Regions from separate parts of the Modestobacter italicus genome, predicted to be linked through region 3. Evidence: riboswitches for the same ligand, from Rfam matches in the RefSeq annotation. Region 3 holds a riboswitch; each other region holds the start of a gene.

Region 1 (5,646 bases), 1.6 Mb from region 3:
GATCGTCAGCCAGGTCAAGCTGATCGCCGAGCCCTGGGACATCGGTGACGGCGGCTACCAGGTCGGCAACTTCCCGGCGCTGTGGACGGAGTGGAACGGCAAGTACCGGGACACGGTCCGGGACTTCTGGCGGGGCGAGGACGCCACCATCGGCGAGTTCGCCAGCCGCATCTCCGGCTCCGCCGACCTGTACCAGCACTCCGGCCGGCGCCCGGTGGCGAGCATCAACTTCGTCACCGCGCACGACGGCTTCACCCTCAACGACCTGGTCTCCTACAACGAGAAGCACAACGAGGCCAACGGCGAGGACAACAACGACGGCGAGAGCCACAACCGCAGCTGGAACTGCGGCGTCGAGGGGCCGACCGACGACCCGGAGATCCTGGCGCTGCGGGCGCAGCAGCGGCGCAACTTCATCGCCTCGCTGATGCTCAGCCAGGGCGTGCCGATGCTGCTGCACGGCGACGAGCTCGGGCGCACCCAGGGCGGCAACAACAACGGCTACTGCCAGGACGACGAGATCACCTGGATCGACTGGGAGAACGTCGACGAGGGCCTGCTGGAGTTCACCAAGCTGGTCACCAAGCTGCGCACCGACCACCCGACCTTCCGGCGCCGGCGGTTCTTCCACGGCCGCCCGGTGCGCCGCGAGGAGGGCGACCCGGTGCAGGACATCGCCTGGCTGACCCCGGCGGGCGAGGTCATGGACGACGACGACTGGGACGTCGGCTTCGCCAAGTCGCTGGCCATGTACCTCAACGGCCACGGCATCCGGGAGACCGACGAGCGCGGCGAGGACGTGGTCGACGACTGCTTCTACCTCGCGTTCAACGCCTCCCACGAGCCGATCGACTTCACCCTGCCCAGCACCGACTACGCCGAGGGCTGGACCGTCGTGGTCAACACCGCCGAGCTGGCGGACGTCGAGCCGGTGCAGGTCAAGGCCGGCGAGACGCTGACCATCGCAGCCCGCGCCACGGTCGTGCTGCAGGCGGCGGCGTGACCGAGCTGTCCGACGGCCGCCGCCGGGAGGTGCCCGCGGGCACCTACCGGCTGCAGGTGACCGCCGACTTCACCCTGGACGACGCCGCGTCGGTGGCCGGCTACCTGGCCGACCTCGGCGTGACGCACGCCTACTCCTCGCCGCTGCTGCGGTCCGCGGCCGGGAGCACGCACGGCTACGACACCGTCGACCACGCGCACGTCGACGAGCCGCGCGGCGGGCGGGCCGGCCTCGACCGGTTCGTCGCCGCGCTGCACGAGCGGGGTCTGGGCCTGGTGCTCGACCTGGTGCCCAACCACATGGGCGTCAGCGACCCGGCCGAGTCCGGCTGGTGGTGGGACCTGCTGCAGCACGGGCGGGAGAGCGCCCACGCCGACGCCTTCGACGTCGACTGGGACTTCGGCGGCGGCCGGATCCGCATCCCGGTGCTGGGCAGCGCGGACGACGTCTCGAAGCTGGAGGTCGTCGACTCCCCCGACGGCCCCGAGCTGCACTACTACGACAACCGCTTCCCGATCGCCCCCGGCACCGGGGAGGGCACGCCGCAGGAGGTGCACGACCGGCAGCACTACGAGCTGGTCGACTGGCGGCGCGCCGACGACCAGCTGAACTACCGCCGGTTCTTCGCGATCAACACCCTCGCCGGGCTGCGGGTGGAGGACCCGGAGGTCTTCCGGGCCACCCACGCGCTGGTCGTCGAGCTGGTCGAGAACGGCTCGGTCGACGCGCTGCGGATCGACCACCCCGACGGGCTGGCCGACCCCAAGGGCTACCTGGACCGCCTGGCCGAGGCCACCGGCGGCCGGTGGACCGTCGTCGAGAAGATCCTCGAGCCCGGCGAGGAGCTGCCGGAGGGCTGGCGGACGGCCGGGACGACGGGGTACGACGCGCTCACCGAGGTGGACGGCGTCCTGGTCGACCCCGCCGGCGAGGCGGCGTTCACCGCGCTGGACACCGAGCTCGCCGGCGCGCCGGTCGACTACGCGAAGCTGGTGCACGACTGCAAGCGTGAGGTCACCGACGGCATGCTCGGCTCGGAGGTGGCCCGGCTGCAGCGCATCGTCGGCGACCTCGGGGGGGCGGGGAGTGCGGCAGTGCCCGCCGAGCAGGTCACCGAGGGGCTCGCGGAGCTGCTGGCCAGCTTCCCGGTCTACCGGAGCTACCTGCCCGACGGCCGGGAGCACCTGGACGAGACGGTCGCCGCGGTCAAGCAGCGCCGCCCCGACCTGACCGCGGCCGTCGACGCCCTGCACCCGCTGCTGGGCACCGCCGGCACGGAGCTGGCCACCCGGTTCGAGCAGACCTCCGGGCCGGTCATGGCCAAGGGCGTGGAGGACAGCGCCTACTACCGGTGGGCGCGGTTCGTCGCGCTGAACGAGGTCGGCGGCGACCCGGCCCGGTTCGGGACGACGGTCGCGGGGTTCCACGCGGCGCAGCAGCACCGGGCCGCGGTGAAGCCGGCGTCGATGACGACGCTGTCCACCCACGACACCAAGCGCAGCGAGGACGTGCGGGCGCGGCTCGCCGTGCTGGCCGAGCAGCCGACCGAGTGGGCGGAGCTGGTCCGCGAGCTGCTGGCCCGGCACCCGCTGGCCGACCGGTCGCTGGCGCACCTGGTGTGGCAGAACCTGGTCGGTGCGTGGCCGCTGACCCGCGAGCGGGCGCACGCCTACGTCGAGAAGGCCGCCCGTGAGGCCGGCACCTCGACCACCTGGACCAACCCGGTGCAGGAGTTCGAGGACCAGCTGCACGCGCTGGTCGACGCCGCCTTCGACGACCCGACGACGCACGCCGCGATCGAGGCGTTCGTCGCGCGCATCGCGCCGTCGGGGTACGCCAACTCGCTGTCGCAGAAGCTGCTGCAGCTGACGATGCCCGGCGTCCCGGACGTCTACCAGGGCACCGAGCTGTGGGACTTCTCGCTGGTCGACCCGGACAACCGCCGTCCGGTCGACTACGACCTGCGCCGCAGCCTGCTCGCCCGGCTGGACGAGGGCTGGGTGCCGCCGGTCGACGAGACCGGCGCGGCCAAGCTGCTGGTGGTCTCCCGGGTGCTGCGGCACCGGCGGGACCACCCGGAGGCCTTCGACGGGTACACCCCGCTCGAGGCCACCGGGGCGGCCGCGGACTCCGTCGTCGCCTTCGACCGCGGCGGGGTCGTCGCGGTGGCGACCCGGCTGCCGGTGCACCTCGCGGCCACCGGGTGGGGCGACACCGCGCTGCAGCTGCCGACCGGCGCCTGGCGGGACCTGCTCACCGGCGCGCGGGTGGTCTCCGCCGCCAACGGGGTCGCGCTGAGCGAGGTGCTCGCCCAGCTCCCGGTCGCCCTGCTCGTCCGCGGCTGAGAAGGGCCCCCTTCCTCCCCACCCTTCGCAGGTTCAGGGTGGGCCCCTGGAAGGGGGCCGCTCCAGCACGTCACGGAGCGCGCGGTGGTGGCTGTGGGGGATCCCACATCAACAGAGTGTCAGGGGCCGGGGACCCGCAGCTGTCCCCGGCCCGGCCTGTCGGGGGTCGTCGTGGTCCGGGTGTCGGAGCGCGGCTGACTCGGGAAGCGAGACCCGCAGGTCTCGCTTACCGTTCTCGACGTCCCGGGCCGCACTGGCCGGGCACGAGGCGCCGGACCGCCGAACCCCGTCCGCCGGCAGCCTGACACCGACCCACCCAGGACGGGGGCGGGGGACCCACTTCCGACGCGCCTGCGCGTCTCGGGGTGAAGCCGTGCCGTGCCCTCAGGGCGCTGACCGGCCGGGCACCGATTCGCCCGAACCCGACAGCTCACCTCGTAGGCGGTGATCGGGAGGATCACCCATGTTCGAGTCCCTGCACGTCCGCGTCCGCCGCACCGTCGCGGGCGGGGCCGTCGCCCTCGGCGCTGCCGCCGTCGGCATCGGCCTGCTCGCCACCCCGGCCTCCGCGGCGGCGACGCACGACTGGACCGGTGTCGCCGAGTGCGAGTCCGGCGGCAACTGGAGCATCAACACCGGCAACGGCTACTACGGCGGCCTGCAGTTCTCCCAGAGCACCTGGGCGGGCTACGGCGGCACGGCGTTCGCGGCGCGGGCCGACCTGGCCACGCCGGCGCAGCAGATCGAGATCGCCGAGAAGGTCCTCGTCGGTCAGGGCGTCGGCGCGTGGCCGACCTGCGGCAAGTACCTCGCCGCGGGCACCACCCCGTCGGGGGGCGCCCCCGGGCCCCGCCCCGGCGCCGGCTCCGGCCCCCGCGCCGGCTCCGGCCGCGGGCGGTTCGTACACCGTCCAGGCCGGCGACACCCTGGCGGAGATCGCGGCCGCCCACGGCACGACCTGGCAGGCGCTCGCCGCGCTGAACGCGTCGACCGTGAGCGACCCGAACCGCATCTCCGTCGGACAGGTGCTGGCCGTCTGAGCACCACCGGGCAGCCGGGGGGACACCCCCTCCGGCTGCCCGGGGCGGCGCCGCTCAGCCGAGCGTGCGCGGCAGCCCCAGCGAGGCGGCGAGCGCCGACTCGAAGTGCACGAGCTCCCCGATCCGGTCCCCGTCGAGCGCCAGCACGAGGACGCCCACGACGTGCAGCACGCCGGTCACCGGGTCCCGCACGTACTCCCCCAGCGCCGGCTGCCCGTTCGCCCGCACCGGCACCATCCGCGCGATGGCGCGGCGGTGACCGTCGATCGCGGAGAAGAACCGGTGCACCGCCTCGGTCCCTCGGTACTCGAACGGCAACGGCGGCATGCGCACCCACACGTCGTCGGTCATCAGCGCCACCAGCGCGTCGACGTCCTCCCCGGTGAAGGCCGTGACGAAGCGGTCGACCAGGGCGCGCTCCACGGGTCCCCCGGCCGGCGGCGCCGGCCGCCCCGCCGAGGAGGCGGTCGCCATCGTGGCCCGGGCCCGCTTCAGCGCGCTCGTGACGGCGTCCGTGGTGAGACCGAGCAGCTCCGCGGTCTCCGCCGCGCGGTAGCCCAGCACGTCGCGGAGCAGCAGGACGGCGCGCTGGTTCGGCGGGAGCAGCTGGACGGCGGTCACGAACGCCAGCGTCACCGTCTCCCGGGACTCGTAGCGCGCCTCGGGCCCCGGCGCCGCGTCCGCCAGACCGTCCAGCAGCACGTCCGGGTAGGGCTGCAGCCACGGCACCTCCCCCCACCGGGAGGGCTCGGGCGGCGCCACCGGCAGCTGCTCCGCGGCGACCGGGCGCCGCGCCGCCGAGCGCAGCTGGTTCAGGCACCGGTTCGTGACCACGCGGTACAGCCAGGTGCGCACCGAGGACCTCCCCTCGAACGAGCCCAGGCCCGTCCACGCCGACAGCAACGCCTCCTGGAGCGCGTCCTCGGCGTCCTGCCGGGAGCCGAGCATCCGGTAGCAGTGCACCTGCAGCTCGCGCAGGTACGGCGCCACGACCGCGGCGAACGCCTCGTGGTCGCCCGCCCGGGCCTGCTCGAACAGGTCGACCGGCACCGCGCACCCCCTCGCTCTCGTCCTGCCCGTACCGACCCCGCGGGACGCCGGAACTGGTCGGTGCCGGCGAGCCCAGATCCCGCTGCGCCCGGTGTCAGTCCTGGTAGCGCGGGCACCCGGTCCGCGCAGAACGGAGACGACACCATGTCGACGCACGAGGACCCCGTCCGCGACCGCACCGTCCTGGTCACCGGCGCCGGCCGGGGCA
Region 2 (5,646 bases), 1.9 Mb from region 3:
ACTGGCCGGCTTCGCCCTGAGCCGCTGGCTCGGCCGGGAAGCCGTGGCCCGCCTGGCCGGTGCTCGGCTGGCCGCGCTCGACCGCCGGGTGGGCGCACGGGGGTTCGCCTCCGTCCTTGCCGCGCGCATGGCGCCCGTGGCGCCGTTCATGGTCGTCAGCTACGCGGCCGGCCTCAGCAGCGTCCGGCTGCTGCCCTACCTGCTCGGAACCGCGCTGGGGCTGGTGCCGTGGTCGGTCCTGTACGTCGGCATCGGCACCTCCGTGACGAGCACCGGCTTCTGGACGTCACTGGCCGGCGTCGCGCCACTCGCCGTCCTGGCGTCCTGCGCGCTGCTGGCGGCCTGGCTCTGGTGGCGGCGGCACTGGCCGCATGCCACGCCGCACATGGGCTGGAGATCCACCGCGACGAGGCGGGCCGGTCTCGGTGATGACCTGTCCACTCTCCCGCCGGAGCGACCCGACAACTGATCGAAGCAAACCCGCAGCCCTCCGCGGAATCAGGCGGTCGCTACCAGCGGGGGCCGCGAGTGAGGGACGGAGCGGCCACTGGTGGCCACCGGGCGGTACGCCGACACCCAGCCAGGAGGCAGTTCAACCCCAGGCGCGGCCGCTCTCAACAGCCAGACTGAGCCTGCCGGCGGCGCCTGATGGGCCCACGGTGACCGGCTGCGTGGTCCCGCCCGCAGCGCCGCCACCACGTCACCGTTGCTCGTCATGACACCGATGAGGCGATGAGAAGCCTCCCCAGCGGACCGTCGACCGGACCGAACACCCGGTGATGCTCGGCCTTGAGCCCGGCCGGCGGCAGCAGCGCGGCGACGTCCTCATCCTCCTCGTACAGCCGGTGCCCCTCCGCGACGAAGTCGCGTCGGGCGACTGCAGGCATGTGTCGCTCGAGGTGGTACCCGAGCGCGACGTGACCGCCGGGCCGCAGGAGATGCCTGATTGCCTCGAGTGCCTTGACCGGGTCTGACCAGAAGTAGAGGACGTGGACGGCGACGACGAGGTCGATCGGGCGGTACGCGTTCAGCGCCACCGCGTCGCCCTGTACGAGGCGAAGCCGCCCGGCCTCGATCGCCGCGCGGTTTCGGCCGGCTGCCTGACCGGCCAGAGCCGGCGACGGGTCCGCACCGAGGACGAGTGCGTCGGGGAACGCAGACAGGAGCGCGGCCAGGCCCACTCCGGGGCCGAAGCCGAGCTCGGCGACAACACGGGCCGGCGGCACCAAGGACGCCACCTCGTCGACGAGTCGCCGGTTGAAGGCCGCGTTGTTGCGTGCCATGAAGCGCCCGGCCAGGCGTCCGAGCAGCCCGGAGGGCGAGCCGAATTGCCGTCCGACCACTCCCATCACACCTCCCCCGGCGAGGGACGGAGCGACAATAGCCATGTACAGGGTGGAGCACTTCGGAACACGGTCACTCGCCAGTCACGGGTCAGCAGCCGAGGCTGATGCCGCGCGCGGCGAGCCAGGGAGCGGGGTCGACCCGGTTCTGGTACAGCCCGCCGGTGTGCGTCTCGATGTGCAGGTGCGGGCCGGTTACTTGGCCCTTGTTGCCCACCTCGGCGATCTGCTGGCCGGCGGTGACCGTCTGGCCGGCGGTCACGAAGTACTGGTTGATGTGGCCGTACACGGTGATGGTGCCGTCGGGGTGCTGGAGATAGACGGCCAGCCCGAACCCGTTGGCCGGGCCGGCCTGCAAGACGACCCCGCTCTCCGGGGCGAAGATGGGGGTGCCGATGGGAGCGGCGATGTCGATGCCGTTGTGGTTGGTACCCCAGCGGCTGCCGTAGCAGGAGGTGACCCGGCCGTTCACCAGCGCGCCCGCGCCGGCGCTGGCCTGGGCGAGCCGGGTGCGCTGCTGCTGTTCCCAGGTGGCGTTCGGATCGGTAGCGCCTCGGGCGGCGAGCAGCCGGGTCTCGGCGTCCTTGAGCTGCTGCTCCAGACCGGCCTTCTCCGCGGCGGCTGCGTCGTAGGCCTGCTGGGATGCCGCGAGCTGGGCCTGGGCGGCCGCGTCGGCGTCGGCCGCTGCCCGTACGGCCGCGTCTCGCTCGGCGACCGCGTCCCGTGCCGCCCGGTCCGCGTCCTCCTGCCGCTGCCGGACGGCCTCGGATGCCTCCAGGCGCGCGGCACGGTCCTCGCCCAACAGGTCCATGGTGGCGGCGCGCTGCAGCACCTCCTCCGGACCGGCAGCGTCGAGCAGCACGACAGTTTCTCCCAGGGGCGCGGATCCCATGAACGCCTCCCGTCCGAGAGTGGCGACGTCGTCCTGGGCCTGCGAGGCGGCGGCCTGCGCGGCCTCGAGCTCGGCGGTGGCCGCCGCCGCGGCCGACTCCGCCGCCGCGAGCTCGGCCTGCGCGGCTCGGGACGCGTCCGCGGTGGCCTCGGCCTCGACCGTCGCTCGCTGCAACTCCTCCTCGGTCGTCGCCAGGCGCTGGTTGATCCGCTCGATCTCCGCAGTGAGAGCGTCACGGCCGGGCTGGTCCTGGCCGGCGACGTTCGGCGCCGCGAGCGCTGACGGTGCCCCGCCACCGACGAGGAGCCCCGCGATGGCCACGGTGGGGATCATGAGATGACGCCATTGCCGGCCCCAGCCACGGTCGAGCCGGGCGTGTGCCGAGCGACGGACGAGAGGCGTGCGGGAGGCGCGGTTGTGCAGGGTCGCCAAGACGGCGGCTCTCCGTTCTTCCTGACCGCCTACCGAGTTAGCTGACGGGTTCGGGCTGGAAGACGCCCTACCTGGAGCGCACGCAGGTGCGCCGCCAGGATTCACCCCAGGGGATCGATGGGTCCCCGGTCCACCCGGCCAGTGGCACGGATGGTTCGGCGGGGTCCGTCCGAGGTCCTCTGACTGAGGAACGCGGCTCGGCCGGGCCGGACGGAACGGTAGTACGAAGCGTCTTAGTTGTCACGGTCGGGTAACGACTCGTCCCACACCTGCGCGCCCGAGCTCCTTGAGCGACCCCGGGCGATAGGCGGGCCGCCAGCAGGGCACTGAAGCCCGGAACACCGGCTTCGACGTCCCTCCCAGGCGACCGTCGGCATCACCTGAAGTGCACATGGATGGATCTGACGGCCGTGCCGGCGGAGCTGGAGACTGTGACCGAGAAGCGGTCCTCCAGGGGACGACTGGCGCCAGTCAAGGTCGCTCCGATGAGCCTCCGTCACCTGGGACACCACGGCTCACGACGACCGGATCGCGGGGGTCGCCGTGCGCGACACGCTGCTGGTCGACCTGGCGCTGCGCGGCCGCATCTCGGGATCGCCGCGAGGGCGTCGAGGTCGGCCTCGCAGGCTTCGATGTCCCTCGCACCGACCGAGACTGCGGATCATCGCTCACATCGCCGCATCGGCCGCGACTCACTTCCCCCGCTGCAGCGGCGCCACCGGGTCGCCGAGGCACCCTCGGCTGGCCGTTGTCCTCAGGACCGCACCGTCCCGATCTCACTGCGCTGGCCGCAACTGGTGACTGCAGGCACAGCTTCTCGGGGCAGACCGCCACCGCTGGTGATCGCCCGTGATCCCGCAGCGGACGGAACGGAGGGATTCCGTTTGGGAATTCGACGCCAGTCAACCGTGGGGCCGGGAACGACAGCTGGACGCTCGCCTACGTTCCGACCATCAGCCGACGATGCGGCGCGCGAACCGATACCCGGCCTGATCAACAGTCGTGACTGCAACAGGCTGCCCGAACGTCCGGGCGTGCACCATCTGGCCATTGCCGATGTAGAGACCGACGTGGCTGATCGGGTCATAGAAGAACACCAGGTCCCCCGGCTGCAGTTCTCCGCGGGAGACTTCCCGGCCCACGGTCGCCTGCGTTCGGCTGGCGCGCGGCAGTGACACTCCCGCAGCCGCATATGCAAACGACGTCAGGCCGGAACAGTCGAAACCGTCCGGGCCGGACGCTCCCCAGACATAGGGGTCGCCGACCTGAGCGAGGGCCATCTCGATGGCGGTGGCGCTCGCGCTACCCGGCACGACGGGCAGCGCCGCGACCTTCGGGGCGGCCAGCGTTGGACCGGCGATCTCCGTCGTGACGGCGGTCTGCTCCGCCGCGGTGAGCCGGCCGAAGTCGGATTCGTACTGCCCGATCCGCTCCTGCACCTCAGCCTGCTGCGCCTGCAGCTCAGCGAGCGCGGCCTCGGCCGCCGCGGCCGCCGCGGCCGCCTCTGCCTCGGCCGCCGCGGCCGCATCCTGGAGGAGGGCGACCTCGGCGATGATCGCGTTCGTGCGGTCGGCGATCACATCGAGCGTTGCGATCTGCTGGACGAGCTCGGTCGCGGAGTTGCTGCTGAGAAAGGCGGCCACCCGCGACCGGTTTTCGGCGATGTAGCCGCTCTGAGCAATGGCGCGCAACTGTGGCTCGTAGGCGTCGAGCATGCGCTGGGCGTCGGCCGCCTCAGCGGCGGCAACGCGCGCCGCCTCCTGCTGGCCCGCGACGATGACCTCTGCCTCGTCGATCTGCGCGTCGACCAAAGTGAGCTCCTGGGCGGCCTGCCGCACCTGCTGCATGGCCTCTGCGGCGGTCCCGGGCTCGGCGGAGGCGACCGACGGCGACAGCATGCCCCCGGCAATGAGGAGCGCCCCGACGGCGAGGACCGCACGGGGCCGGCGGGTGATCGTGCGCCATACCTGCACCGGTGACCTCCGTGAGCTGCGCCGGGCCCGGGGAAGGGACCATTTCCGTGCGCGTCGCAACCGGACGGTAGGGAACCGATGTCGACAAACGAGGGAGGGCGCGCTCGTCAGACTGCACCGTCATCTCACGTGCTCCCCACACGCCGCAGGAATACACATTGGCCCGTTGGGTCCCACCGCGAGCTAGGAAGCGGTTGACTGACAGTGGCCACATGCACTGGCGTACACCTTCACGGGGAGCGCACCCTCGTGCGCCATCTCGGCGTTGACTGCGTTGCCTGTAGATAGGCGCTGCGTGGCCGGTAGCTCTGCCAACCAGAGGTCGGGAGAGCGCCCCGATTCCCGACCAATCCCGGGTGGCCAGCGCCGCCCGCGTACTGCTCCCTACTGATCTCATCGCCGGCGCGCTGACGGTCGATGAAGTCATCCCCGTGAGCTCGGTCTGACGCGCCATGGCGCCCGCGGCCGTTCCCGAGCGCGTGACTGGTCGACAGCGATGAGATGACCACCCGCCGGGCGTCTTCATCGGGACGGAAGGTGCTTGTCTCAGCCACCCAGGAGCGTCTCACGGGCTGTAAGACGGGGAAAGGAGCTGGAGCGGTTTCCACCAGAAGCGAGTGTGTCCCGCGCCGCATCGGATGGAGGCCCTCATTTATGGGAAGCATGAGAGTCGTGGCGGCACCGACGAAGTACCCCGACGAGCTGCGTGAACGGGGGACCCGGATGGCGGTGGAGGCCCGGCGTGATCCGGCCACCCGGCCGGGGGCGCTGGCACGGGTGGCCGGGCATCTGGGGGTCAGTCCCGCGACCCTGCGCAACGGGTCACCCAGACCGAGATCAACGGCGGCTGGCCACGGCGGACGTCACGTTGCCGTCGAGAACCTGCCGGGAGACCGACCACGCGTCGCTCATGCTCCGGGTCAGCGGTTCGACGCCGGGAACCAGCCAGGACTCGTCGAACGCGGCGGCCAGGTCAGCGGCGCTACCGATCTCTGTCGGCGACGCC
Region 3 (5,646 bases):
CGCGCCCATTCCGCCCACCGGCACCCGCCAGCGGCCGGTCCCGTTGCCCACCAGGTGGTAGAGGAAGCAGCGGCCAGCGAGCCCGTCGGCGGCGTGCACGTCGGCGAAGGTGCCGATCAGGCCGTCGGTGAGCGCCACCCCGCGGACGTCGTCGTCGGCGAGGTGGTCGGCGACGACGTCGGCCAGCGGGCGCTCGCGCAGGTCGTGCCAGATGCCGGGGTCGCGCAACCGGCCGGCGAGCTCCGCCGGGGAGGGCAGCGGTCGGGTCAGCGTGGGCGCGAGGTCCTCGGCCAGGGTGCTCAGCCGGCCGTAGAAACGCTGCCAGCCGGTCAGCTCGTCGTCGGAGCCGGTCAGCGCGCGGAAGGACGCGGCGGTCCCCGGCCCCTCGTCCCGCTCGACGAGCAGCCCGCGGTGCGCGCCCTCCCGGCGGAGAGGCGTGTAGGAGGCGACCGGCCGGTCCAGCAGAGTCAGCGGCAGCGCCAGGTCGGTGACGATCCGGTCCGGCAGCAGGCTGACCAGGTAGGAGTACGCCGACAGCCGGACGTCGACGCCGGGGAAGACCTGCTGGCTGATCGCCGCGCCACCGAGCACCTCGCGCCGCTCCAGGACCAGCACCGACCAGCCGGCCCGGGCCAGGTAGGCGGCGGCGGTCAGGCCGTTGTGCCCGCCGCCGACGACCACCGCGTCGTACCGGGCGGCGGTCACGCGAGCACCCGGGCGAAGTAGAGCGAGTCGTCGGTGTCGTCGGTGACGTAGTGCCCGAAGGCCTCGACCGGCCGGTAGCCCGCCGCGGTGTAGAGGCCGACGGCCGCGGGCTGCCGGGTGCCGGTCTCCAGGCGCAGCGTCGTCCAGCCCCGGGCGGCCGCCTCGGCCTCCAGGGCGACCAGCAGCAGCCGGGAGATGCCGCGGCCGCGCGCGGCCGGGACGACGTACATCCGCTTCAGCTCCGCCGCGCCGGGTCCCAGCGGGCGCAGCGCCCCGCAGCCGACCGGCGTCCCGTCGTCGTCCCGGGCCACGAGCACGACCGCGATGTCCTCGGCCGAGGGCTTGACGCCCGGCTCGATGTCGCCGTCGTAGAGGACGCGCATCTCGGTCTGCTGGGCGGAGGTCAGCTCCTGGACGACCGGGTCGTCCCACACGGCGGGGGTGAGGTGCGGCACGCGCCCGATCATGCCGGGGGGTCCACCTGCTGCAGCAACCCCCAGACGAACCGCGCCCGGGTGCCGTCGGGCAGGTGCACCTCCCAGCGGGGTGGCACGCCGGGGTCGGCGGCCGCCGCACCGGGGAGCGCGGCGACGTCGGCGACCACGTGCTCCCAGACCAGCAGCCCGGCCGACGCCGGCGGGACCGGTGAGCCCGCCGCGCGGACCAGCTGCTGGGCCAGCACCTCCCCGCCCGGGTCGGCCAGCACCTCCCACCGCAGGTGCGGCCACAGCGGCAGCGGCCAGCGGTGCGCGACCAGCAGCAGGTCGCCGGTGCGAACCTCGTCACGTTCCGCCGGCGGGCCGAGGACGGCGAGCTGCGCCGCCAGGCCGCGCGGGCCCCGCGGCGCGTGCCCGAGGGCCTGCCAGCGGCGGTGCGCCGCCCGGGCCTGGGCGCGGTCGGCACCCAGCCGGGGGAGCGCGTCGGCGACCAGGTCAGGTCGCGTGTCGGCCATCCGCCGCAGCAGGACGAGACAGAACTCTCGCCGTCCCAGGCCCCGCACTCGGCGAGCCTGTCACGCGCTGTGAGCGTGTCGGAGCACACGCCAGGAGTTTCTCCACAAATCTGGACGAGGCGTTTGTCATCAGTCCACTCCGCACGTACGGTCGGCGACGGTCCGAACGGGCAGCTCAGCCACCGCCGCGGTGGCGACCGCCAGGACCGCCGCCGAACCACAGCGGCTCGCAGCGACACCCGCGAGCCCGTGGACCGGGGACCCACCGCAGCACTGGGGTGAAGCACCTCGCTGCCCGCGCACGGGCACGAGGTACCGGGTGTCTTCCCGCCCGAACCCGTCAGCTAACTCGGTAGGCGGCAGGTGGAAGAAAGGACACACCCGCCGAACATGGCGAGTACGCACCGCTCTGCCCGTCGTGGCCTCACCGGCCGTCGGGTCCTCCTCACCCTGGTCGCCGCCGGCGGCGTCGTCCTCGCTCCGCTGCCGGCGTTCGCCGCCCCGGAGCAGCCGACCACCTCCCAGGAGGCCGCGGCCCTCGTCGCGGCCCGCGGTCACGACCTCGAGGTCGTCACGGAGCGGTTCAACGACGCCCGCGAGGCGCTGACCACCAAGCAGGCGGAGGCCGAGCAGGCCCGCCAGCAGGTGCAGGCCGCCGAGGCCGCTGTGGGCACCGCCCGGGACCAGGTCCGCCAGGTGGCGCGCAGCGCCTACACCGGCGACCAGTTGAGCACCCTGCAGGCGATGCTGAGCAGCACCTCCGCCGACGACATGCTCGACCGGGTCGGCACCCTCGGCACGATCGCCGACCACAACAACGAGGTGCTCGCCGCGGCGCAGGCCGCGACCGAGCAGGCCGACGCCGCCGAGGCCGCCGCCGAGAAGGCGACCGCCGACGCGCAGACGCTGGTCGACCAGGTCGCCGCCCAGCAGGCCGACCTCGACACCCAGATCGCCGAGTACAAGGCGGCCTACGACCGGCTCTCCGCGGAGGAGAAGGCCCGGGCCGAGGCCGAGGCGGCTGCCGCCGCACGGGCCGCCGCCGCCGACGCCGTTGCGCGGGCCAGCCAGGCCGCCTCCCGGGCGGAGCGGGCCCAGTCCAGCTCGGCCGGCAGCAGCTCGGCCGGTTCGTCCAGCTCCTCGAGCGCGGCGGCTGCACCGGCCGCTGCAGCCCCGGCTGCCAGCGGTGCCGCGGCGACCGCGGTCAGCACCGCGCTGGCCCAGAAGGGCAAGCCCTACGTCTGGGCGGCCGCCGGCCCGGACTCGTTCGACTGCTCCGGGCTGACCCAGTTCGCCTACGCCGCCGCCGGGATCTCGCTGCCGCACTCCAGCAGCACGCAGGCCCGGATGGGCACCGCGGTGACCCGCGCCCAGCTCCAGCCGGGTGACCTCGTCGCCTTCTACAGCCCGGTCAGCCACATCGGCATCTACATCGGCAACGGCCAGATGGTGCACGCGCCGACGTCCGGTGACGTGGTCAAGATCTCCAGCATCGACGCCATGGGCAGCATCACCGCCATGCGCCGCCTCGGGTAGCAGAGCGACCGCACACCGGTGCCCCGGCCGCCTCACGGTGGCCGGGGCACCGTCGGTCCAGGGGCGTGCGCGGGGCCACACGGGCCCGGGCGGCACGATGACCTGGCCGCCCCACCGACCGGAGGAACGCCGTGCCCGCAGCCCTGACCGACCCCCGCACCGTGTCGCGGGTGTTCCGCGCCGTCGCCGTCGCCGAGGCGGTGTCCTGGGTGCTCCTGCTCGCCGGGATGTTCGTCAAGTGGGTGCTGCGCACCTCCGAGCTCGGCGTCCAGCTGGCCGGCCCGGTGCACGGCGCGGTCTTCGTCGGCTACGTCCTGGTCAGCCTGCTGGCCTGGCGGGTGCTGCGCTGGACGCCGCGCACCGCGCTGCTCGCGCTGGTCGCCTCCGTCCCGCCGCTGTGCACGGTCGTGTTCGAGCGCTGGGCCCGGCGCACCGGCCGGCTGCCGCTCGACACGCCCGCCGCGGTCGCTGGCTAGCCTCCGCGCATGGTCGAACCGGTCCTGCCCTCCACCGCGCGCACGCTGCTGGCCCGCACCGCCCGGGTCCAGCGCGACGGCCGGGCGCCCAGCCTGGTGGCCGGCGTCGTCCGGGACGGCGGCCTGGCCTGGTCGACCGGCCGGGGTGCCGTCGCCGAGCCGCACACCGACGTCCAGTACCGGATCGGCTCGATCAGCAAGACGGTCACCGCCGTCGCGGTGATGCGGCTGCGCGACGAGGGCCGGCTGGGGCTGGACGACCCGCTCGAGCGGCACGTGCCGGGCACCCCGCTGGGTGAGCGCACCGTCGGCCAGCTGCTGTCGCACCTGGCCGGCGCCACCTCGGAGAGCCCCGGCGGCTGGTGGGAGCGGGTGCCCGGCGGGTCGCTGGAGGAGCTGCGGCTGACCGACCAGGACGTCGTGCTCGGCGCGGCCCGCCGGTTCCACTACTCCAACCTCGGCTTCGGGCTGCTCGGGGAGCTGGTGGCGCGGCACCGCGGCCGCCCGTGGGCCGACGTCGTCCGCGAGGAGGTCCTCGCACCGCTGGGCATGACCCGCACCAGCCCGCGCCCCACCGGCCGCGCGGCGCAGGGGGCGGCCGTGCACCCGTGGGCAGGGGTCGTCCTGCCCGAGCCCGAGCACGACGCGGGCGTGATGGCGGCCGCCGGTCAGCTGTGGGCGACGCTGGCGGACCTCGGCCGGTTCGCCGCCTTCCTGCTCGGCGACACCGCGGAGGTGCTGTCGCCGGCCACGCTGGAGGAGATGGCCGTGCCGGCCGGCGTCGACCCCTCCGTCCCGGGCTGGTCGGCCTACGGGCTCGGGCTGCAGGTGGTGCGGGTCGACGGCGCGGTGCTGGTCGGGCACGGCGGCTCGATGCCCGGCTTCCTCGCCGGGGTGTTCGTCGACCGGGCCGAGCAGGCCGGCGGGGTCTCGCTGGCCAACACCACCAGCGGGCTCGAGCCGCTGGTGCCCGGGCTGCTGGCCGACCTGCGCGCCGCCGAGCCGCGGGTCGTGGAGGCCTGGGCGCCGTCCCCGCCGCCGGTGGCCCTGGACCTGCTCGGCACCTGGTTCTGGGGTCCGACGCCGCACGTGCTCCGCGCGCAGGCCGGGGGGCTGCTGCACCTGGGGCCGCTGCCCGGGCGCAGCGGCCGGGCCAGCCGGTTCGCCGCCCGGGAGGACGGCACCTTCGTGGGCCTGGACGGCTACTACGCCGGGGAGACGCTGCGGATCGCGCCGGACCACCTGGAGCTGGCGACGTTCGTCTTCACCCGCACGCCCTACGACCCCGACGCCCCGGTGCCCGGCGGCGTCGACGACGGCGGCTGGCGCTGACGTGGAGTGCCACGGCGCGGAGAACGCGCCCCTGGCACTCCATCAGCGGTCGAAGGCGTCCATCGTCGTCCGCACGACCGCGGCGTAGGCCAGGTGCGGGACGACGTCGCTGACCCAGTCGGTCGTCGACCAGGTGCGCGGGTCGGTGATGCCCAGCACCGTCATCGGGCCGTTGGCGGCGACCAGCACGCCGGCGGTGGTCAGCGCCGTCCCGACCAGCGGCGGGGTGCGGAACCCGGCCGCGCGGGCCAGCCCGGCCAGCACCCCCACGCCGATCCCGGCGACCAGCCCGGTGAGCGGCCCCAACCCCTGCACCCGGTTCGACCGCGTCTCCTCGTCGCCGGGGATCTGCACGTGCGCCTTCTCGGCCAGCGCCTCGACGGTCTGCTCCGGGGTGGAGCTGGTGCCGCGCCCGCGGCCGACCATGTCCAGGTAGGTGACGGCGTTCAGTGCGCTGGTGCCCGCGGCGCCGGCGGCCGCGCCGCGCAGCACCCAGCCGAGGGTGCCGATGCCGGTCCGGGAGGTGTGCGTCGCCATGATCGCGCCCTACCCGGCGTCCCTGAGGCGTGAAACCGGTCAACCCCAGCCCATCCGGCTGCGCGCCGACCAGTACGCCGCCGGTTCCTCCGGCTGCAGCCACTCCTC
Region 4 (5,646 bases), 1.7 Mb from region 3:
TTGTTGATCTGCCCGGCGACGACGGTGGCGATGTCGTCGAACTCGTGCACCCGGACGAGGGCGACCAGGTCGACGTCGCCGGCGACCGAGTAGACCTCGCTCACCCCGGACAGGGCCGCGACGGCCTCGGCCACCTCGCCGATCGAGTCGGTGGCGGCATCGATCATCACGATGGCGGTGATCACGCCGGGGATGCTAGCCCGGGCCCCACCCGGCCGCGGCGCGCCGCAGCCCGCCCGGTCCCGCGCCCCCGCGCGGGCCGCGGGGCCGGCTGCCCAGGAGCGACCCGGTCCGGCTGGGCCCGGGTGCCCAGCGACCGGTTGTCGGCGAAGGGGTCGCGTTCGGCCCGGCCGGCCTCGACCCGGGTCAGGAAGCCGTTGTAGGGCCCGGTGCCCGGGGTGCGGCTGGCCAGGGTGCCGGTGACGTCGACCAGCCGGGTGCCCGGCTTCTCCATCCACCGCAGCACCAGCTCGGTCTCGTCGACCGAGGCGGCCAGCTCGTCGTCCGGGCCGACCGGCGTCTCGGCGGTGGCCCGCAGGTCGGCCAGGTACCCGCGGACCGAGCGACCGCGCTCGGCGACCCCGGCGGCGACCAGCCGGCCCCGGCGCACCACGGACAGCTGCCAGCCGCCGGCACCGTCGGGCCGGGCGATCACGAACTCGGGGACGGTCGCCAGCGACTCCAGCCGCTGCCGCCGGCGCACCGCCCGCACCAGGACGGCGACCCGGTCGCGGAGCACCGCGGCGTCCTCGTACCGGCCCTCGGCGGCCAGCCGCTCGACCCGGTCCAGCAGGGGCGCGACCAGGTCGCGGGGGTCGGAGTCGACGGCCGCGGCGAAGACCGCGGCGATCGAGGCGTAGTCCTCCCGGCTCTGCGCCCCGGTGCACGGTGCCCCGCAGCGGCCCATCCCCGCCAGCGCGCAGGCGGTGCCCAGCACGGTCAGCGACAGCCGCGAGGTGCACTGCCGCAGCGGCAGGGACTCGTGGACGGCGGCGACCGCGGCGTCGGCGGCCCGCCGGTCGGGGAACGGGCCGAGGAACACCCCGGCCCCGGGCCGGACCCGGCGGACGACCGACAGCCGGGGGAAGACCTCGTCGGTCAGCCGGACCCACAGCGCGCGCTCCGGGAACCGCGACCGGCGGTTGTAGCGGGGCTTGTGCTCGGCGATGAGCCGCAGCTCGCGGACGGCGGCCTCCAGGTCGTGCGCGCAGGGCAGCGCCTCGATCCGCTCGGCCAGCGCGATCATCTCGGTCATCCGGCTGCGCTGCTCCCCGGCGGAGAAGTAGCTGCGGACCCGGGTGCGCAGGTCGTTGGAGGTGCCGACGTAGAGCGGTTGGTCGCGCGGCCCGCGGAAGAGGTAGACGCCAGGTCCGGAGGGCACGTGCTCGGCCAGGTGCCGCTTGCGCCGCCGCTGCGGGTCGACCTGGCGGGTGAGCCCGGTCAGCTCCTCCAGCGAGCTGACGCCCAGCGGGCCGAGCCGCTCGAAGAGGCCGTGCAGCACGTCGACGGTGGCCCGGGCGTCGTCCAGGGCGCGGTGGCAGGGCTGGGTCTCGGCGGAGAAGAACGGGGCCAGGGTGCCGAGCTTGCAGTTGGGCACCTCGTCGCGGGTGAGCAGCCGGCGGGCCAGCACGGCGGTGTCGACCGAGGCGAACGGAGGCCACGGCGTGCCCGTCTCCTCGCACGCGGCGCGCAGGAAGCCGAGGTCGAAGGGGGCGTTGTGGGCGACCAGCACGGTGCCCCGGGCGAACTCAAGGAAGGCCGGCAGGACCGAGTCGATGCGGGGGGCGGCGGCCACCATCATCGAGGTGATGCCGGTCAGCACGCTGATGTAGGGCGGGATCTCCCGGCCCGGGTCGACCAGGGTCTGGAACTCGCCGAGCACCTGCCCGCCGCGGACCTTCACCGCGCCGATCTCGGTGATGGCGCTGTCCTTGGGTGAACCGCCGGTGGTCTCCAGGTCGACCACGACGAAGGTGACCTCGGCCAGCGGTGTCCCGATGTCGTCGATCGTCGCCTGCAGGTAGCGCGGCCGTTCCGGAGGGGCCGTGGGGAGCGCCACCTGCCGCCAGGCCGGCGGGACCCCCTCGCCGGCGACCGACGGGAACGGCGGTGGAACGGGGTGGGACGACACGCAGCGGACGCTAGGTCGGGGGTCCGACAGTCCCGGGGAGGCCACGCCGGACCGCGGCCGCCCCGGCGTGGCGGGCGTCGCCGCCCGGGACGCCGCCGCAGGTCGGTCGGCCGGAACTGTCGGGGGGTGCTCCTAACGTCCGCGGTGTCGGACGTGGACACAGAGAAGGAGAGCCGCCGTGCTCATCGACTGCGACACCTGCACCGTCCGGGGCGAGGGCTGCGACGACTGCGTCGTGACGGTCCTGCTGGGGGCACCACCCGGCTGGCGGGGGAGCGACCCCACCGTCGTGCCGCTGACCCGCCGGCCCGCCCTGGGCCCCGACCCCGCCGAGCGCCGCCCGGCCACCACGGACGTGGCGCACCGTGCCGCCGGCGCCACTACCGGTGACGCGCCCGGTCGTGCGACGGCCGGACGTGACGTCGGTCGCATTGACACCGCGGCCCCGGACCCGTGGAGCGTCGTCGACCTCGACGAGGTGGAGCGCCGAGCGGTCCAGGCTTTGGCAGACTTCGGCCTGGTTCCGCCGTTGCGTCATCAGGATGCGTCGTCGCCGGGCGACCGGCACGTGAGCTGACAAATCCCACGCGTGCGATTTGTCAGCTCTGGCCCCCACTCCGGGGTTTGACAGGGCTTCATCTCGATCCGGTCACGGCCTTAGGTTCGTCGTGTCGGAGAGGGACGTAGTCGCCACTGAGGGTGACCCCGCTCGGACACCGCCGAACCACCGGACCGCTCTGCGGCGAGGTGGACCGGGGACCCACCGCAGTCCTGGGGTGAGTTCTCACGTGCGCCGGGAACGGGGCACACGCGCCGACGACGGCGCGCCGAGACAGGGCGTTCCTTCGCCCGAACCCGTCAGCTGACTCGGTAGGCGGTCGAGTGGAAGAAACGGAGTCCGCCGCCCGTGGCGCGTCCTCAGTCCGGTGCCCTGTCCGCCCTGCGCCCGTCCGGGTCCGCTGCCGCTCCGGCCCGCACCGGTCGTGCCCGGGGCCTCGGACGGGTCAGTACCGGGCTGCTGCTGGCGCTCGCCGTGGGCGGGACGCTGACCGCGCTGCCGGGCAGCGCGTCGGCCGCGCCGGCGGTCACCCACGCCGCCACGGCGGACGAGGCCACCGCGCTCCTCGCCGACGCCAACCGTGACCTCGAGGCCGTCACCGAGCAGATCAACGAGGCGCAGGACACCCTGCGCGAGCAGCAGGCCGCCGCCGACGCCGCAGCGCAGGCGGTCACCGACGCCCGGGCCCAGCTGGCCGCGCTGGACGCCCAGATGCGCCAGGTCGCCCGCAGCGCCTTCACCGGCGAGAACCTGTCCCGCTTCAACGCGCTGATGACCAGCGGCTCGGCGGAGGAGTTCCTCTCCCAGGTCACCACGCTGGACGCGATCGCCGGCCACACCGACGACGTGCTCGCCCAGGTCGGCGCCGCCGCCCAGGCCGCGCAGCAGGCCAAGGCCGACGCCGACGCGGCCACCGCCGCGGCGGAGCAGACCCTCGAGGACGTCACCGCCAAGAAGGCCGACCTGACCTCCGCGGCCGCCGACTACCAGGCGCAGTACGACGCGCTCAGCGTGGTGCAGCAGCGGGCGGTCGTCGCCGAGTCCGCCGGCCCGGTGCTGGAGCCGCCGGCCGAGGTGGTCGCCTCCAGCGACGCGGCCCAGGTCGCCGTCGACACCGCGATGGCCCAGCTGGGTGACCCCTACGTCTGGGCCGCGTCCGGCCCCGACGCCTTCGACTGCTCCGGCCTGACCCAGTACGCCTACGCGGCGGCCGGGGTCACCCTGCCGCACTCCAGCGCCCGCCAGTCGACGATGGGCACCGCGGTGTCCCGGGCCGACCTCCAGCCCGGTGACCTGGCCTTCTTCTACAGCCCGGTTAGCCACGTGGGCATGTACATCGGCAACGGCCAGATGGTGCACGCCTCCACCTCCGGCCAGCCGGTGATCGTCTCCACCGTGGACATGAAGGGCTACGTGGGCGCCCGCCGTCTCGTCGGCTGAGCCGGGCGGTCTTCCCGAGCGGCTCAGGCAGCCTGCCTAAGCTCGCCGTCGTGCCCGCGCAGACCCCCTCGGACCGGCCCGCGTGAGCACCGCGCAGGTGTCAGCCCCCGCCGCCCCCGGCACGCGCCGGGCGGCGCTCGCGGTGGCCGTCCTGCTCGGCCTGGCGCTCGCGGTGGTCATCGCCGTGGTCACCCCGTGGGACCTGCTGCCCACCCCCGCGGGTGGCCGCACGCCCGTCGACCCGTCGGCGGCGTTCACCCCGGCCCAGATCGCCCGCGCCGAGGACTTCGCCGGCGCGCTGCGCCCCGCGTCGCTGGCCTCCCTGCTGCTGGGCCTGGCTGTCTCCGCCGTCTTCGGCCTGACCCGCGCCGGGGCGGCCACCGCCCGCGCGGTCGCCCGGCCGCTGGGTGGCGGCTGGGTGTGGCAGGTGCTGCTGGGCACCGTCGCCATCCTGGCCGTGGGCCGGCTGGTCACCCTGCCGCTGGCCGCCTATGCGGAGGTGGTCCGGCACCGCTACGGACTGTCCACCCGCGGGTGGGGGCTGTGGGCCCGGGACGTCGCCACCTCCACCGGCATCGACGCCGGCCTGACCGCGCTGGGCCTGCTGGCGCTGGTCGCGCTGGCCCGCCGTGCGCCCCGGACCTGGTGGGCCTGGGCCGGCGGGGCCGCCGCCGCGCTGGTCGTGGTCGGCTCGTTCCTCTACCCGCTGCTCATCGAGCCGGCGTTCAACCGCTTCGACCCGATGCCGGCCTCGCCGCTGCGCACCGAGCTGCTCGCCCTCGCCGACCGCAGCGGCACCCCGGTGCAGGACGTGCTGGTCGCCGATGCGAGCCGGCGGACCACGGCGCTCAACGCCTACGTCTCCGGGTTCGGCTCCACCCGGCGGATCGTCGTCTACGACACGGTCCTCGACCAGCTCTCCGACGCCGAGATCGAGTCGATCGCCGCCCACGAGCTGGGCCACGTGGCCACCGACGACGTCCTCACCGGCACGCTGATCGGCGCGCTGGGTGCCGGCGCGGGCGTCGCGCTGCTGGGCTGGCTGCTCGGCGCCCCGCCGCTGCTGCGGCGAGCAGGCGCCACCGGACCGGGCGACGGGCAGGTGGTGGGTCTCCTCCTCCTGCTGCTGGCGGTGGGCACCCTGGTGTCCACGCCGGTGCAGAACCTGGTGTCCCGGCACATCGAGGCGCGGGCCGACCTGCACGCCCTCGACCTCACCGACGACCCGGCGTCCTTCGTCGCGGTGCAGGAGGCGCTCGGCGTGGCCAACCTGAACGACCCCGACCCGCCCGCGGTCTGGCAGTGGGTGTTCGGCTCGCACCCCACCGCGGCCCAGCGGGTCGCCTTCGCCGGCGACTGGGTGAAGGACCACGGCGGGTGAGCCGCACGCTGGTCGTCACCAACGACTTCCCGCCCCGGCAGGGGGGCATCCAGACCTTCGTCGCGGCGCTGCTGGCGACCCGGCCGGCCGGGTCGCTGGTGGTGCTCGCCTCGGACCACCCGGGCGCCCGCGAGC

What was found. A riboswitch is a leader RNA that binds a small molecule or an ion and turns the genes downstream of it on or off. The one in region 3 is predicted to bind cyclic di-AMP.
Region 1: another riboswitch for cyclic di-AMP. It lies ahead of MODMU_RS30100 (transglycosylase family protein); the one in region 3 lies ahead of MODMU_RS24875 (C40 family peptidase).
Region 2: another riboswitch for cyclic di-AMP. It lies ahead of MODMU_RS07645 (M23 family metallopeptidase); the one in region 3 lies ahead of MODMU_RS24875 (C40 family peptidase).
Region 4: another riboswitch for cyclic di-AMP. It lies ahead of MODMU_RS16820 (C40 family peptidase); the one in region 3 lies ahead of MODMU_RS24875 (C40 family peptidase).

What each region holds. Positions count from the first base shown of each region.
Region 1 covers NC_017955.1:3,655,954-3,661,599, forward strand. The annotation lists gene glgX (glycogen debranching protein GlgX) at 1-1,003, shown strand, start outside; gene treY (malto-oligosyltrehalose synthase) at 1,000-3,348, shown strand; cyclic di-AMP (ydaO/yuaA leader) riboswitch at 3,647-3,808, shown strand; partial or broken gene MODMU_RS30100 (transglycosylase family protein) at 3,812-4,087, shown strand; gene MODMU_RS17490 (RNA polymerase subunit sigma-70) at 4,443-5,438, opposite strand; gene MODMU_RS17495 (SDR family NAD(P)-dependent oxidoreductase) at 5,583-5,646, shown strand, end outside.
Region 2 covers NC_017955.1:1,566,010-1,571,655, reverse strand. The annotation lists gene MODMU_RS26820 (TVP38/TMEM64 family protein) at 1-469, shown strand, start outside; gene MODMU_RS07650 (class I SAM-dependent methyltransferase) at 714-1,349, opposite strand; gene MODMU_RS07645 (M23 family metallopeptidase) at 1,435-2,568, opposite strand; cyclic di-AMP (ydaO/yuaA leader) riboswitch at 2,679-2,838, opposite strand; gene MODMU_RS07635 (C40 family peptidase) at 3,621-4,640, opposite strand; gene MODMU_RS26815 (hypothetical protein) at 5,478-5,646, opposite strand, start outside.
Region 3 covers NC_017955.1:5,228,658-5,234,303, reverse strand. The annotation lists gene MODMU_RS24890 (phytoene desaturase family protein) at 1-705, opposite strand, end outside; gene MODMU_RS24885 (GNAT family N-acetyltransferase) at 702-1,172, opposite strand; gene MODMU_RS24880 (hypothetical protein) at 1,169-1,657, opposite strand; cyclic di-AMP (ydaO/yuaA leader) riboswitch at 1,858-2,031, shown strand; gene MODMU_RS24875 (C40 family peptidase) at 2,048-3,193, shown strand; gene MODMU_RS24870 (DUF3817 domain-containing protein) at 3,325-3,669, shown strand; gene MODMU_RS24865 (serine hydrolase domain-containing protein) at 3,679-5,001, shown strand; gene MODMU_RS24860 (hypothetical protein) at 5,044-5,538, opposite strand; gene MODMU_RS24855 (aldo/keto reductase) at 5,578-5,646, opposite strand, start outside.
Region 4 covers NC_017955.1:3,514,464-3,520,109, reverse strand. The annotation lists gene MODMU_RS16835 (Lrp/AsnC family transcriptional regulator) at 1-185, opposite strand, end outside; gene MODMU_RS16830 (DEDD exonuclease domain-containing protein) at 182-2,131, opposite strand; gene MODMU_RS16825 (hypothetical protein) at 2,367-2,708, shown strand; cyclic di-AMP (ydaO/yuaA leader) riboswitch at 2,839-3,023, shown strand; gene MODMU_RS16820 (C40 family peptidase) at 3,039-4,130, shown strand; gene MODMU_RS16815 (M48 family metalloprotease) at 4,213-5,511, shown strand; gene MODMU_RS16810 (glycosyltransferase family 4 protein) at 5,508-5,646, shown strand, end outside.